4 regions of the Novosphingobium aeonii genome follow, and region 2 is predicted to be linked to each of the others. Evidence: riboswitches for the same ligand, from Rfam matches in the RefSeq annotation. Region 2 holds a riboswitch; each other region holds the start of a gene.
The links. Region 2 has a riboswitch for cobalamin ahead of ACLIMP_RS19325 (ferredoxin-like domain-containing protein). Riboswitches for the same ligand answer to the same signal wherever they lie in the genome.

Region 1 (3,449 bases), on a different replicon from region 2:
GGGCGCGCTGGCCTACCAGCTTGAGGATCGCGGCATGGCGCTGAACGGCGTGGTGCTACTTTCGTCGATCATGAACTACGGCATCCGCCAGAGCGGCTTCGACAATATCTACGTCGGCTACCTGCCCACCTATGCCGCCGTCGCCTGGTATCACGGCCGCGTGGCGGATCGTCCGGCGACCGTGGACGAGTTCGTCGAACAGTCCCGCCAGTTCGCCAACGGCGCCTATGCCGCCGCGCTCGCCAAGGGCCAGGACATCACCCCGGAAGAGGAAGACGCCGTAGCCCGCCAGCTCAGCCGCTTCACCGGCCTTTCGGTGGACTATGTGAAGCAGGCGAACCTGCGCGTCGATCTCGGCCGTTTCCGCAAGGAACTGCTGCGCGGCGGGCGCGAGACGGTGGGTCGCTTCGACGGCCGCTACAAGGGTCTCGATGCCGATGCGGCCGGTGAAAGCCCCGAGTACGACCCTTCGGACACCGCGATCAGCGGCCTCTATGTCGGCAGCTTCCTTGACCAGCTGACCACCACGCTCGGCTACAAGACCGATCTCGACTACCGCCTGAGCGCGCGCGAGGGCGGCCCGGTGGACTGGGACTGGACGCATGAGCCGCCCGCCGGACGCAAACAGAACGTCGCCGACGTGACCGCAGACCTCAGCACCGCGATGCGCATCAACCCGCACCTGCGCGTGCTTTCGCTCAACGGCTACTACGACATGGCAACGCCGTTCTTCTCGACCGAGCGCGACCTCAAGCACATGATGCTGGCGCCGGCGCTGCGCCAGAACCTGCAGTTCAAGTACTATCCGGCAGGCCACATGGTCTATCTGAACCCCGAGGCGCTGCACCAGATGCGCCTCGACATGGAGCGCTACTACGCCGAGGGCGCGCGCTGACATCCTCTTGCGGGGCGGCGACGATCCGCCGCCCCGCTCTCCCCCCGATTTCCCTCCATCCCGAACGCCGCGGCGGTGACTGGCGCATGGAGGATTGCCCCCGCCCGCATCGCCCGCTACCAGCGCTTCCGCCCGGATTCGTCTGACGAGCCGGGCGAATGATCGCGTCGGTGCCTCGAAAGAGGCTTAATAGGGAACGCGGTGAGAGGGCTTTGCCGCCTTCGAATCCGAGGCTGTCCCTGCAACTGTAAGCGGCGAGCGCGATGTACATCACGCGGCGGGCAAGGCGCCCATGCCGCAGCCACTGGGCCGGACGCTAAATCCTGCGAGGCCTGGGAAGGCCGTGCATCAAGCGATGACCCGTGAGCCAGGAGACCTGCCGGCGTCCGGTCGCTCTTGCTTTGGTCCAGGGGATGGCCGGGGCACGGTGATTTCTCCGTCTGAGCGACGAACGAGCGGCAGGGGCCGCACGGTGCGCTGAACGGTCGCCTTTCCATGGGCGCCCGGCCGGTCGGTGCGCCGGCCGTTCGCAAACGGCAGTCCCCTGCTTCGGATCGCTGGCGCCCGGCAGGGGAATGAAGATGAATTTCGCAAAGGTTTCGCACGCGGCGCTTGCCGCGGCGCTGGCGCTCGCCTGGAGCACGCCGGTTTTCGCCGGGGAACGCGCCGACGGCGACGGCGAGGACGGCGCCATCGTCGTCACCGGCCAGAGCCTTGAGGAAACGCTGCCGCAGGAACTTTCCCGCTACGGCAACGACATGGCCGTCGTGGAGGGCAGGCAGATTCGCGACAGCGGCGCAGTGGACGTGGTGAAAGCGCTCGATTCGGTGCCCGGCCTCTACATTCGCGGCCGCAACGGGCCGTTCACTTACGTCGATGTCTCGCTGCAGGGTTCGCGCACGCAGGACGTGCTCTGGACGATGGACGGCATCCGGCTGAACAACCGGCTCTACGGCAGTACCTCGCCCAACGACACCCTGCCCGCCAGCATGATCGAGCGGATCGAGGTGCTGCGCGGCGGCGAGAGCCTGTTCTACGGCACCCAGGCCTCGGCCGGGATCATCAACGTGGTGACGCGCGGCTTCACGGACGACTTCAACGGGCAGGTCAACGCCTCGGTCGATTCGTGGGGCGGCACCAGCTTCGACGGCTACCTGCGCGGCGCGGCGGGCGGGCATCGGTTCGTGGCCTATGCCTCGCGCAACCGCTCCGAGGGATACATGCCCTACAGCGCCTACCAGCCCAGCCTTACCGATCGCCGGCTCGGCTACGACTTGTGGTCCGCAGGCCTCAAGTACCAGTACGACCTCGCCCCCGATCTCGCGCTCAATCTCCAGTACCAACACACCGAGGCGAAGCTCGACAACCTTTCGCCCACCCGCATCCGCGAGAGCCGGAACGACCGCAACGAGGAGATCGCCAGCGCCCGGCTGGACTATACCGGCAGCGACACCGTGCAGTTCTTCCTCAAGGGCTATTTCCACGACTGGAAGACCGCCTACATCCAGATCCGCAACTCGCTTCCCGATCACGATCCGCAAGTGATCTACCCGGCAGGCACGTTCTGGGGCTACCGCGACTGGGGCGGTAGCGCGGTGGTCAAGCTGCATCCGCACCGGGGTTTGGAGTACCTGCTGGGCTACGACTTCCAGAACTTCTCCGGCCGGGACGACGTGCTGCTGATCGCGCCGACCAGCGAACAGGTCCACGCCGCCATCGCGCAGATCCGCACGACCGACGAGATATCCTCGAAGGGCCGGATCGCCGCCGGGCTGCGGCATAACCGCACGGACGGCGCAAGGAAGACGATCTGGAACGTCTCGGGCCGCTACGATTTTGCCGAAGCGCTTTATGTGGAGGCGAATGGCGGCACCTCGTTCGTCCTGCCCGACGCCTCCCAGCTCTACGGCAACGACCCCTGCTGCGAAACCGGCAACCCGAACCTCAAGCCCGAGCACAGCGTGAATCTCAACGCATCGCTGGGCGGCGCGGCGACCCTGCCGGGTGTCCGCTTCGGCTGGAAGGCGACCTACTTCAACCGCAGCATCACCGACCTCATCGATTCGACTTACGACGATCCGGCCTATCCCAACGGCACCTACATCAACGTGCGCGACAAGGTCCGTTCGCAAGGGGCCGAAGCGGAAGTGACGGCGCAGCTGGAAAGCGGCTGGAGCCTCGCGGCAAGCTACACTCATGCCCGCGTCCGCAATGAGGGCAGTTCGGTCCAGCGGGACCGCAATCCCGCGCAATATGCCAAGGGAACGCTGGCCTATTCCCCGGAAGACCGGCCATTCGGCGCCAACCTGGCGGTCAACTGGATCGGCGATGTCTGGTCCACCGCATCGGGCTTCGGGCGGATGAACTACGGCAACTACGTACTCGTCGATCTCGGCGGCCACTTCTACGTCGACGGCGAGGCGCGCCGGAATCGCTTCGGCGTCAATGTCGAGAACCTGTTCGACAAGGCCTATGCCACGCGCGGCTATGCCTCCGCCGTCACCGATGCCGGCACGCTTGACGGGAGCAACAGCCGCTTCCTTTACTTCAACCG
Region 2 (3,449 bases):
GCGGAAATAGGCGACATGCCTTGCCTCGCGCACCAGACGGTCGGCGCGAACGCTCAGCAGGTCCTGCGCGCCGGGGCCAAGGCCCACGCCGTGAACGGTGCCCGGCTTCATTCCGCGCGGCTCCCGATGGCGTTGATCGCGGCCACGGTGATGGCGCTGCCGCCCAGCCGCCCCTCGACGATGCAGCAGGGCACCGGCATCGCCTCCCACAGCGCGGCCTTGGACTCCACCGCGCCGACAAAGCCGACCGGACACCCTATGATCGCCGCCGGGCGCGGACAGGCGGGGTCTTCCAGCATGTTCAGCAAATGGAACAGCGCTGTCGGCGCATTGCCGATCGCCACCAGCGCCCCCTGCAGATGCGGCCGCCACAGTTCGAGCGCCGCGGCCGAGCGCGTGTTGGACATGGCTTTCGCCAGATCGGGAACCGCCGGGTCGTGCAGCGTGCAGATCACCGGATTGCCGGCGGGAAGGCGCGATCTGGTGATGCCTTCCGTCACCATGCGCGCATCGCAGAGCACCGGAGCCCCGCGCGCTGCAGCCGCGATCGCGGCTTCGGCGAAGCCCGCGGAGAACCGTATATGAGCGGCCAGTTCGACCATGCCCGAGGCATGGATCATGCGCACCGCGATACGCTCTTCCTCACGCGTGAAACGCTGGAGATCGGCCTCGGCACGGATGGTCGCGAAAGACTGGCGGTAGATCGCCGCGCCATCGGTTTCATAAAGATGAGGCATCATTCGGCTCCGAAATGGGCGAGCAGTTGTGGGAGATCGAGGCCGGACCGGCATGGCGGGTCTCCGGCAGCGGCATCGATGGAAAGGTCGAAGCGGCCGTTTCGCCCGGTCAGCGTGACGCTTGCAGGGGCGGAACGCGCACAGCCCTTGGCGCAGCCGGAGACGTGAAGGCGGCCCGGAACGTGCGCGGCCAGCCGCAAGGCCAGCGGCCGCGTCGCCACGGTCGCCTGCGGGCACAGCGGTGCTCCGGGGCAGGCGTCCACGCGCATGGCCGGATCGGTAGGATCGCTGACAAAGCCATCCCCGACAGGATCGGGGAGCGGGTTCGCGCCTTCCAGAAGAAGCACCCGCCACGGGGTGATCCGCAAGGCCGCCGCCCCGGAACGTGTGACGAGCGAGGCCAGCGCCGCCGCCTCCACGCTGCCGAAAGCGGCGCCGCAGGCATGGCCCATGGCATGGGCGCCGGGGCCGATGACCGGACGCGGCGATGCGGGAGAGACCCATCCCCTGGCCCAGCCCGGCAGCTCGGCACGGTGGCGCGCCATCCTGCCGGATGCGATCCCGCCGGAGGCGACGAACCATTCCGCCAGTTCGACCAGCGCGCCGACCGCTTCGTCCACGGCAACGGGAATCCCCAGCGCCCGGCCATCCGCGCGCAGGATGAGCCAGCCGCCTTCGCCCCGTTCGATCCGAAAGTCCGCCGGGCTTCCCCCCAGGATCGGCGCGGCTCCGGCGTCCACGGCGAAACCCATCTTTCCCGGCAGTTCCGGCAGGCGAACCTGCGCACTGGCCAGCGCCTCGGCGATCCGGAACGTGTCGTCCCCCGCCGTCCAGTCCGGCGCGACGAGGATATTGCGGCGGTTTTCGGTATCGGGCCGGGCATCCACCAGTTCCAGCGCCACCAGTTGCTCCAGCAGGGCCGCCCAACCGGCTTCGGTCACACCCCGGATCTGGAGATTGGCACGGCGGCTGAGGTCGATCGCCCCGCTGCCGTATTCGCGGGCCAGCGCGCAGAGCGCCAGCGCCTGCGCGCGTGACAGGCGCCCAAGGCGCGGCCGCACGCGCACGATCAGCCCGTCGCCCGCCATCATCGGGCGCCAGGCACTGGGGCACCAGCCGCGCACGGCAAAGTCGCTCATGTGCGGCGATCCGGGCGGGAACGCTGGATTTTCAAAAGGGCACGCTTCGACGAGACGCGCATAAACGCTTTCAACCGCGCGCGGCGACGATGACCGGGGCTTGCCGACGAAGTCGGTCCGTGCGCAACGACAGGCGGGCGCGACATACGCCATCCCTGCACACCGATGCAGCCCCAGCCGCACAGGTTCGTCGCTCACGCGGAGTACCGAGCCTTGGCCTTTCCCTGGACCATGGCAAGAGCGACCGACGCGCCGGCAGGTCTCCTGGCTCACGGGTCAAAGCTCGATACGCGGCCTTCCCGGAACCGGCGCCGATGGGCGCCTTCATCCAGTGGCCGGCTCCGTTGAGGGAGCCCCGGCATCTCGCTCGCCGCTTACAGTTGCAGGGACAGCTGCGGAATGGGAGTTTCCTCCGCACCGCATTCCCATTTCAGCCCCGAAAGGCACCCGCGCGATCGTTGCAGGCCGGACGAAATCCGGCTTGCAGGTGCCGCCTAACCCAAAACGGGATCGATGCCAATCGTCAGCGCAGCTCTGCAAGCGCATCCCGGCGATATCGCACGGCGGCGGCGATACCGGGCGGCCCGATTGCGCCCGATCAATGCGGCTGACGGCGCAGGCGTCATGATCTGCCGAAACCCGGAAGTCATCGCCGATGGTGACGAAACCTCAGGTCGGGTCCGGACGTTGCACACCGAGACGAAGGAGAATCCCATGCTCGAACATGTCCCTCAATGGCTTGGCGCCCTGTTTCACAACTTCCGCGCGGGACATTCCAAGCTGGCGATCGTCCGCGCCGGGCTGGTGCCGGAAGGCGCCTTCATAGACCTGTCGAGCCCCGCTTTCGAGAACGGCGCGCGCCTTCCCGCCCGCTTCACGGCCGATGGCGAAGGCATATCCCCGCCGCTGGAATGGGGCGAGGTTCCTGCCGCCACCACCAGCCTGGCGCTGCTGGTCGAAGACCCCGACGCTCCTGCGGCCGAGCCTCTTGTCCACGCCATCGTCTGGAACCTTCCCGCAGGCACACGGGCGATTCCCGAAGGCGGCATCGGCCCTGACGACGACGGTGCGCCGGACGGGCGCGATGTGGGGCGCAACAGCTATCAGGCCGAAGGCTGGCTGCCGCCCGATCCCCCGCCGGGCCACGGCACGCACGATTACGTGTTCCAGCTCTTCGCGCTTTCCCGCGCGCCCGTGCTGGAAACGAACCCGGGCCGTTCGGAATTCCTGGCGGCGATCAAGGACCATGTCCTGGCCGCCGGAATGCTGGTGGGCCATTACGCGCGCGGAGACGGGGAACCGGCTGACGAGGAGTAGATCACGGCGGCAAAGGCGAGCGCCCCTTCGGCGCTCCCGCCCCGCTGTCATCTCCATTCGCGCAGGCGGGTTGCGCGCGCGGCCATTGTCAGCAGCGCAGGAAAGGACCGGGCCGCGTGGCACCCGGCCTGCCGCAGGACCGGATGGTCCAGCATGTTCTGGAACGCCATGGCCCGCCGGACCTGACCGCGAACCTCCGCGGCGAGCCTGCAGTCGTATCGCCGCGCGTCCTCGCCCGCCATCACGCTTTGCGCGG
Region 3 (3,449 bases), 130 kb from region 2:
AGGAGGAGGCGAAGCTGGTGGCGTTGACGATCACATCGGGCGCGATCTCGCCCAGCAATCCGCCCAGCCAGTCCACCGCGAAAGGTTCCCGCAAGGCGCGGACGTGAACGGCGGCGACGTTGAAGCCGCGCTCCTGCAGCGCCGCGATCATCGCGTCTACGGCGTCCAGCGTGCCCGCGATCATCAGCGCGCGGTAGAACACCAGCAGGGCGAGCGGGCGGCCTTCGGTCCAGCCTGCCTGCACTTCGGCAAGCCCGGCGCGCTCGGTGCCTGCAAGGTAGAGCCCGGCATCGGCCACGGGCACCGGATCGTCCGGCTCGCCTGCGTCATGGCCGATGGTCCGCGCGGCGGTGCGCAGGAACGAGAGGGCATTGGCCATGCCGCCCTGCCGGAGATAGTCGCGCATCCGCTCGCGGACCTCGGCGGTCAAGGTGGAGGCGCGGTCGAGTGCGGGATCGGCCTCGCGCCCATCGGCGATGGCGGCGAAGGCAATGCCGTTCTCCCGCGCGACACGGGCGATCTCGTCGATCCCGTAGCCCCAGTAGCTCTTGCCGCCGAGCAGGATCACGCAGACGAATCTGGCCTTCGCGATCACTTTCTCTACATAGAGGTCGATCGAGTAGGGATGGCGCAGTTGCAGCAGATTGGCGAGGCGAACGCTCGGCCCACCTTCCGGCAAACGCGCCGCCGCGCCCGCGAAGCAGGCGAGTTCGCTGTCCGCCACGGTGAGGATCACCATGTCGCCGGGAGACTGGTCGAGGTCGATCGCCTCCTCGCCGTTGGAGATCGTCCCCGGCGTGGCGGACAGCAGGTGCATCAGGCGTCTGCTGTAGTGGCCACGGGGCCGAGAACCCCGGCAAGCCCTGCTTCGATGGCGGTGCGGTCCAGCCCCTTCTGGCCGATGACGACGAGCTGCGTACGGCGCATTTCCTGCGGCAGCCAGGCGCGGTCGTAGAAGTGCTGGATGCGCGGACCGACGGCCTGCACGACAAGGCGGCTGGGCTTGCCGCCGACCGCGACCATGCCTTTCACGCGCAGAATGTCGTGCTCTGTGATCAGGCCGTTCAAACGGGCGAGAAGGGCGTCGAGATCGGCCACATCGCCGCCGGAAACGACGAAGCTGTCGAAGTCGTCATGGTCGTGATCCTCGTCCAGCCCGTCGATGTGCGAAGGGCGGGAATCGAGATCGTCCTCGGCAGCGGCGGTGATGCCCAGCAGCGCGGCGATATCGACGGCGCCGTGATCGGCGCGCACGATCTTCACGCCGGGGCGCGTTTCGGCCAGCACCAGCGTTTCGACATGGGCGAGGGCATCGGCATCGACGAGGTCGGTCTTGTTGAGCACGACCATGTCGGCGCAGCCCAGCTGTTCCTCGAACAGTTCTTCCAGCGGGCTTTCGTGGTCCAGCATCGGATCGGCCGCGCGGGCAGCGGCCAGTGCTGCCTCGTCAGTGGCGAAGCGGCCCGCGGCAACCGCATCGGCGTCGATCAGGGCGACCACGCCGTCAACGGTGGCGCGGGTGCGGATGTCGGGCCACTGGAAGGCCTTCACCAGCGGCTTGGGCAGGGCAAGGCCGCTGGTCTCGATGATGATGTGATCGGGCCTGTTCTCGCGGTCCAGCAGCTTCTGCATGGTCGGCAGGAAATCGTCGGCGACGGTGCAGCAGATGCAGCCGTTGGCCAGTTCGACGATATCGTCTTCCGGGCAGGCTTCGTCGTTGCAGCCCTTCACCAGTTCGCCGTCCACGCCGACATCGCCGAATTCGTTGATGATGAGGGCAAGGCGGCGGCCCTTGGCGTTTTGCAGCAGGTGGCGGATCAGCGTGGTCTTGCCGGCGCCCAGAAAGCCGGTGATGACGGTGGTGGGAACTTTGCTCATGTGTCGTCTCCCGCGCGCCAGCGACCTGAAGCGGCGGGGCTTTCCGCCGCGACCTGCGACGATTCCGGCGTGCCGCGTCGGACCGGCGCACGGGCGCCCGACGCGATATGCCGCTGCGGCCCCGGCCGCATGCATCACGTCGCTCAGACGGAAGAGTTACCGTGCCTTGGCCATCCCCTGGACCCGGGCAAGAGCGACATCGACGCAGGCAGGTTTCCTGGCTCGCGGGTCAGGGCGTGATGCACGGCCTTCCCAGGCCTCGCAGGATTTAGCGTCCGGCCCAGTGGCTGCGTCGGGAAGCGATTGTCCCGCCGCGAATGTGCATCGCGCTCACCGCTTACAGTTGCAGGGACAGCCCCGGAATCGAGCAAACTCTTTCGAGCAAAACTCTACCGGGTTCCCGTATTAAGCCCCTTGCGGGGCACCGGCGCGATCTTTGCCCGCGGCGTCCTGAAGGGCGAAACGGGCCCTGCGGCGATTAGCCGGGCAGGCCGCTGCCCGCAAGCCCCCCGGCAAGGCCAAGCGATTGCAGCCGCCATCTGCCGCTGAACGAAAACACGGTATGCGAAAGCGGCGCGATGTCTATCGCGAGCGTGGTGGAAAGCGGCAGGCAGAGCGCATGGGAAAGCGCCGCGCGCACGATCATCGGGTGCGTGATCCCGCAGGCCGGGCCGTCGTGACGGGCGATCTCGTCCATCCAGCGGCCGATCCGCTGCCGGGCGGTTTCCATCGATTCTCCCCCCGGAGCGCCGCCAAGCGGGTCTGCGATCCATGCCGAGAACGCGCCGGGTTCCTCCTCGTGCACTTGCGCAAAGGCGCGGCCGGACCAGCGGCCATGATCGATATCGGCCAGCGCGGGTTCCGTCCGCCCGGTAATCCCCATCGCCCCTGCGGTCTCGGCAGCGGCGAGGGCGGGGCTGGTGAAGGTGCTATCGCGGAAGCGATCGTTCAGCGCGGTGCGCGCCGCATCGCGCAGCCCGCCCTCGTCCAGCGGTTCGTCAGGCCCTGCAAAGCCGCCGTGACGGGCCGGGGCCGTGGCGGCGATGCAGATCAGCAGGAGGGTCGTCGCCAAGGCCTGAATTCCATCGAGGTCGTTGACGCCGCCGGTAACCCGGCCCTAAGGGAAGGCGTCGAGGATTGAAGAAGCCGGTGGAATTCCGGCGCGGTCGCGCCACTGTAATCGAACGGGAACTTCCCCGTCGAGAGCCAGACCTTCCGCCTTGGCACAGATTTTCCGGGGACGCGCAATCCCGCCAAGGAGCATGAGCATGGCTGTTTCCGCCGCAATTTTCGATGACACCTTCATTCCGGTCGAAGGCGGCAGCGCCATCCCGATCGAGGACATCGCTCCCTGGGCCGTGCTGGGCACGCTGCTGGCCCTTATCTTCCTCTATTTCGTGAGCACCGAACAGGGCGCTTTCTCCCTGTTCCAGGGCATGTACGTTCACGAATTCGTCCACGACGGCCGGCACCTCCTCGGTTTTCCCTGCCACTGAGGTAACGTCATGACCCGTCAATTGCTTTGGCGCGGAATGCTTGCCGGCATTCTGGGCGCGCTTCTGGCCACGCTT
Region 4 (3,449 bases), on a different replicon from region 2:
TAGAAACGGTGCGCGCCGATCGTCGAGAGATAATGGAGGCTCGGCGCCCAGTAGGGATTGACCTGGACGGTGTGGTAATGCGTGGCCAGGCCGACCGGCGCGTAGACGTAGCCGGAAAGCGCCGCGCGGGCGACTTCCTGCGCACGCTGCCAGAAGAAGCGCTGCGGCGCGCGTGCCAGCGACCCGTCGCAGGTGAAGGAGAACTGGCAGCCGGTCGAGCGCTCGGAGCCCTGGTAGACCACGCCGCAGACGGTCTTGGGATAGGCGGGATGGGCCAGCCGGTTGAGTACGACCTGCGCCACCGCGCGCTGGCCGGCATCCGGCTCGCTGGCGGCCTCATAGTAGATTGCGGCGGTCAGGCACTGGAGCGCGCGGCTGCGGTCCACCCCGGAATTGTCGATGCGCAGCGCGCGGGCGACCGGGCCGGGGCCGGTCACGCCGTCATCGGCATCGGAATGAATGCCTTCGCCGATCCTGAGCACCGGTTCTTCGGCATCGAGATAGTAGAAGGCCGAACCGGGGAAGCTGGCTCCGGCCTGCTCGAAGGGCATCGGCAGGACCGTCTGTTCGGGCGACCGCGCATCGGCGATGGAGAATTGCTGCCAGGAGCCCGGCGAGGCGAAGGCGGGCAGTGCCACGGCGGCCAGTGCGGCGAAACCCAGCGACCAGCGCCGGCGCGCGCGGCGTGCGACATGTCGCCGGCCGCCGCGCGCGAAGTGCCCGCGGAAATCGCGCGGACGCGCTTCCCAGGGTTCGAGGCAGGCAGGAAGGGCGGCAGCGGTCACGAATAGTCCTCTTGGCGCGTCCTTTCGGGGGACGGGCGCATCTTGCGCCTAACCCGCTTTGCGGCGCGCGGCATCCCTGCAGATCGGCACGTCCCGAAGCGGTACAGGCCCTGCCGATAGCCTTAATGGCTTAAGAGAATCTTCCGGTTTTCCCGGCGGCGATACCTGGCGCGGCCTTTACCGGCACTGCTTGCCAATCCTCGCGCCGGACAGTATCGGCGCAAGCGACGTCATGGGTGGCCCGGAGCCGGGCCCCAGGATTGGAACCTGGTGGGAATTTCGGCGAAAGCCCGAAGCTGCCCCCGCAACTGTGACCGGGGAGCGCCCCCTCCACGCGATGCCACTGGGTCAAACCGGGAAGGCGGAGGCGGCGCGGCGATCCGGAAGCCAGGAGACCTGCCCTTGACGGTCGTTCCGCAGCCGGGCGGGGTGTCCCGGCATGCAGCGAGCACGCGCGCATGAGGAAAGGCGCGCGTCTCCGCCATGGACGGCAATGTCGTTCAAGGTTGGAGGAATTACCGTGAAGTATCTGTTTCTGCTGGGGACGGCCCTGTCCGTCGCCACTCCCGCGCTGGCGGACGAAGCCGCAAACGATAGCATCGCAGCGGACGGCATCGTCGTCACCGCGACCCGCACCGAGACCCCGGTGAGCGAGATCGGCCAGTCGGTCTCGGTCGTCACCCGCGAGGATATCGAGCGTACCCAGGCGGTCACCGCCACCGATGTGCTGGCCCGCCTGCCGGGCGTGACCTTCACCCAGTCCGGCGGCTTCGGCCAGCCCGCAAGCGTGTTCATCCGGGGCGCCGAGAATGCGCAGAGCCTCGTGCTTATCGACGGTGTGCGCATCAACGATCCGGGCGATGTCGGCGGCGGCTTCGACTTCGGCAGCCTGACCGTCGGCCAGTTCGACCGTATCGAAGTGGTGCGCGGCTCTTCCGGCGTTCTCTGGGGCAGCCGCGCCATCGGCGGCGTCGTCAACCTCATCACCGCGCGCCCGACCGAGCAGTGGACCGCGCGCGGCCAGGCCGAATATGGGTGGCGCGACCAGAAGCAGCTCGGCGCCTCGGCGGCGGGCAAAGTGGGACCGGTCGGCCTGACGCTGGGCGGCAACTGGCTCAAGGGCGACGGCTATTCCGCCTTCGACGAGCGCCTCGGCGGTAAGGAAAAGGACGGCTTCGAAAGCAAGAGCGCCAATGCCCGGGCCGAAGTGGAACTGGTAAGCGGCCTGTCCGCCGACGCCGGGACCTACTGGACCAAGGCCAACTACGATTACGACAACACCGGCGCCGATGCCCTGAACGTGGGCATGAAGCGCGACACGGTGGGCTATGCGAACCTTCGCTATAAGGGGCTCGACGGCCGCCTGACCGCGCGCGTGGGCTACGGCCTCACCGACACCCGCCGCATCTCGGACGACGCGGTCTTCGGTCCCTACACCACCAACGGCCGCGCGGACCGCTTCGAGGGGCAGGTTTCCTTCAGCCCGATCGACATGGCCAGCATCCTGCTGGGCGCGGAGACCGAGAAGCAGAAATTCTCGAGCGATTACGCGAAGGACTCGACCTCGATCGACAGCTACTTCGGCATGCTGACGCTGCGTCCGGTCACCGGACTGACCCTGAACGGCGGGCTGCGCTACGACGACAATTCGGACTTCGGCCACAAGACCACGTTCTCGGCCAATGGCGCCTGGGTGATCGGCGGCGGCGAAAGCGCGCCGATCCTGCGCGCCAGCTATGGCGAGGGCTTCAAGGCGCCGTCGCTTTACCAGCTCTATACCAATGGCGGTTTCCGCGCGCTCGATCCCGAGACTTCGAAGTCGTGGGACGTGGGCGTCGAGCAGCCCTTCGCGGAAGGGCACGGGACGTTCTCGGTCACCTATTTCGACCGCAAGACCAAAAACCTGATCGACTACGATCTGGCCGAATGGAACTACTACAATGTCGGCCGGGCCCGCGCGAAGGGCGTGGAACTGGGGATGCAGGTGAGCGACTGGAACGGCTTCGACATGAGCCTTTCCGCCACGTACCTCGACGCCACCAACGAGGACACCGGCAAGCAGCTGGCCCGCCGTCCCAAGACCAACCTCTACGCCAGCCTCGACAAGCACTGGTCGGACGGCTTCCGCCTCGGCGCGGACCTGCGCGTGGGCGGGGGGCGCTATGACGACGTGGCGAACACCTATTATCTTGGCGGCAATGTCGTGGTGGGCCTGCGCACGGCTTATGACGTGACGCGGAACATCCAGCTCTATGGCCGGGTCGAGAACCTGTTCGACGAGCACTACGAAGTGGTGCGGACATACGGCACGCCGGGCCGCGCGGCTTATGCCGGGGTTCGGGTGAAGATGTGATCCGAGCGCTTTCCCTGACACGGTCGGGACGGGGAAGGCGCAAGGCCCGCCTGCTCGCCGCCGCGCTGGCTCTTGCCGGCCCGGTGGCGGCGCTGGCGGGATGCGGGGGCGGCGATGCGGCCGACGCGCCCGGTTCCGCGAAGGCCAGTGGTCATCCCACGATCGTCTCGCTCAACCCCTGCACGGACGCGATCCTTGCCGAAGTGACAGGGCCGGGCCAGTTGCTGGCGATCTCGAACTACAGCCACGATCCCGAGAGCAGTTCGATGCCGATGGAAGCGGCGCGTCGTTTCAGGGCGGTTTCGGGATCG

Region 1: another riboswitch for cobalamin. It lies ahead of ACLIMP_RS09340 (TonB-dependent receptor plug domain-containing protein); the one in region 2 lies ahead of ACLIMP_RS19325 (ferredoxin-like domain-containing protein).
Region 3: another riboswitch for cobalamin. It lies ahead of cobW (cobalamin biosynthesis protein CobW); the one in region 2 lies ahead of ACLIMP_RS19325 (ferredoxin-like domain-containing protein).
Region 4: another riboswitch for cobalamin. It lies ahead of ACLIMP_RS14555 (TonB-dependent receptor domain-containing protein); the one in region 2 lies ahead of ACLIMP_RS19325 (ferredoxin-like domain-containing protein).

Annotation. Positions count from the first base shown of each region.
Region 1 covers NZ_CP176832.1:1,906,961-1,910,409, reverse strand. Annotated here, with positions in the region: gene ACLIMP_RS09345 (S10 family peptidase) at 1-895, shown strand, start outside; cobalamin riboswitch at 1,049-1,293, shown strand; gene ACLIMP_RS09340 (TonB-dependent receptor plug domain-containing protein) at 1,477-3,449, shown strand, end outside.
Region 2 covers NZ_CP176833.1:844,287-847,735, reverse strand. Annotated here, with positions in the region: gene ACLIMP_RS19335 (precorrin-2 C(20)-methyltransferase) at 1-111, opposite strand, end outside; gene ACLIMP_RS19330 (precorrin-8X methylmutase) at 108-737, opposite strand; gene ACLIMP_RS19325 (ferredoxin-like domain-containing protein) at 737-1,876, opposite strand; cobalamin riboswitch at 2,114-2,342, opposite strand; gene ACLIMP_RS19320 (YbhB/YbcL family Raf kinase inhibitor-like protein) at 2,591-3,193, shown strand; gene ACLIMP_RS19315 (NAD(P)/FAD-dependent oxidoreductase) at 3,241-3,449, opposite strand, start outside.
Region 3 covers NZ_CP176833.1:973,937-977,385, forward strand. Annotated here, with positions in the region: gene cobN (cobaltochelatase subunit CobN) at 1-817, opposite strand, end outside; gene cobW (cobalamin biosynthesis protein CobW) at 817-1,878, opposite strand; cobalamin riboswitch at 2,069-2,321, opposite strand; gene ACLIMP_RS19845 (histidine phosphatase family protein) at 2,357-2,950, opposite strand; gene ACLIMP_RS19850 (CbtB domain-containing protein) at 3,147-3,374, shown strand; gene ACLIMP_RS19855 (CbtA family protein) at 3,384-3,449, shown strand, end outside.
Region 4 covers NZ_CP176832.1:3,030,563-3,034,011, reverse strand. Annotated here, with positions in the region: gene ACLIMP_RS14560 (cell wall hydrolase) at 1-785, opposite strand, end outside; cobalamin riboswitch at 1,003-1,203, shown strand; gene ACLIMP_RS14555 (TonB-dependent receptor domain-containing protein) at 1,306-3,138, shown strand; gene ACLIMP_RS14550 (ABC transporter substrate-binding protein) at 3,135-3,449, shown strand, end outside.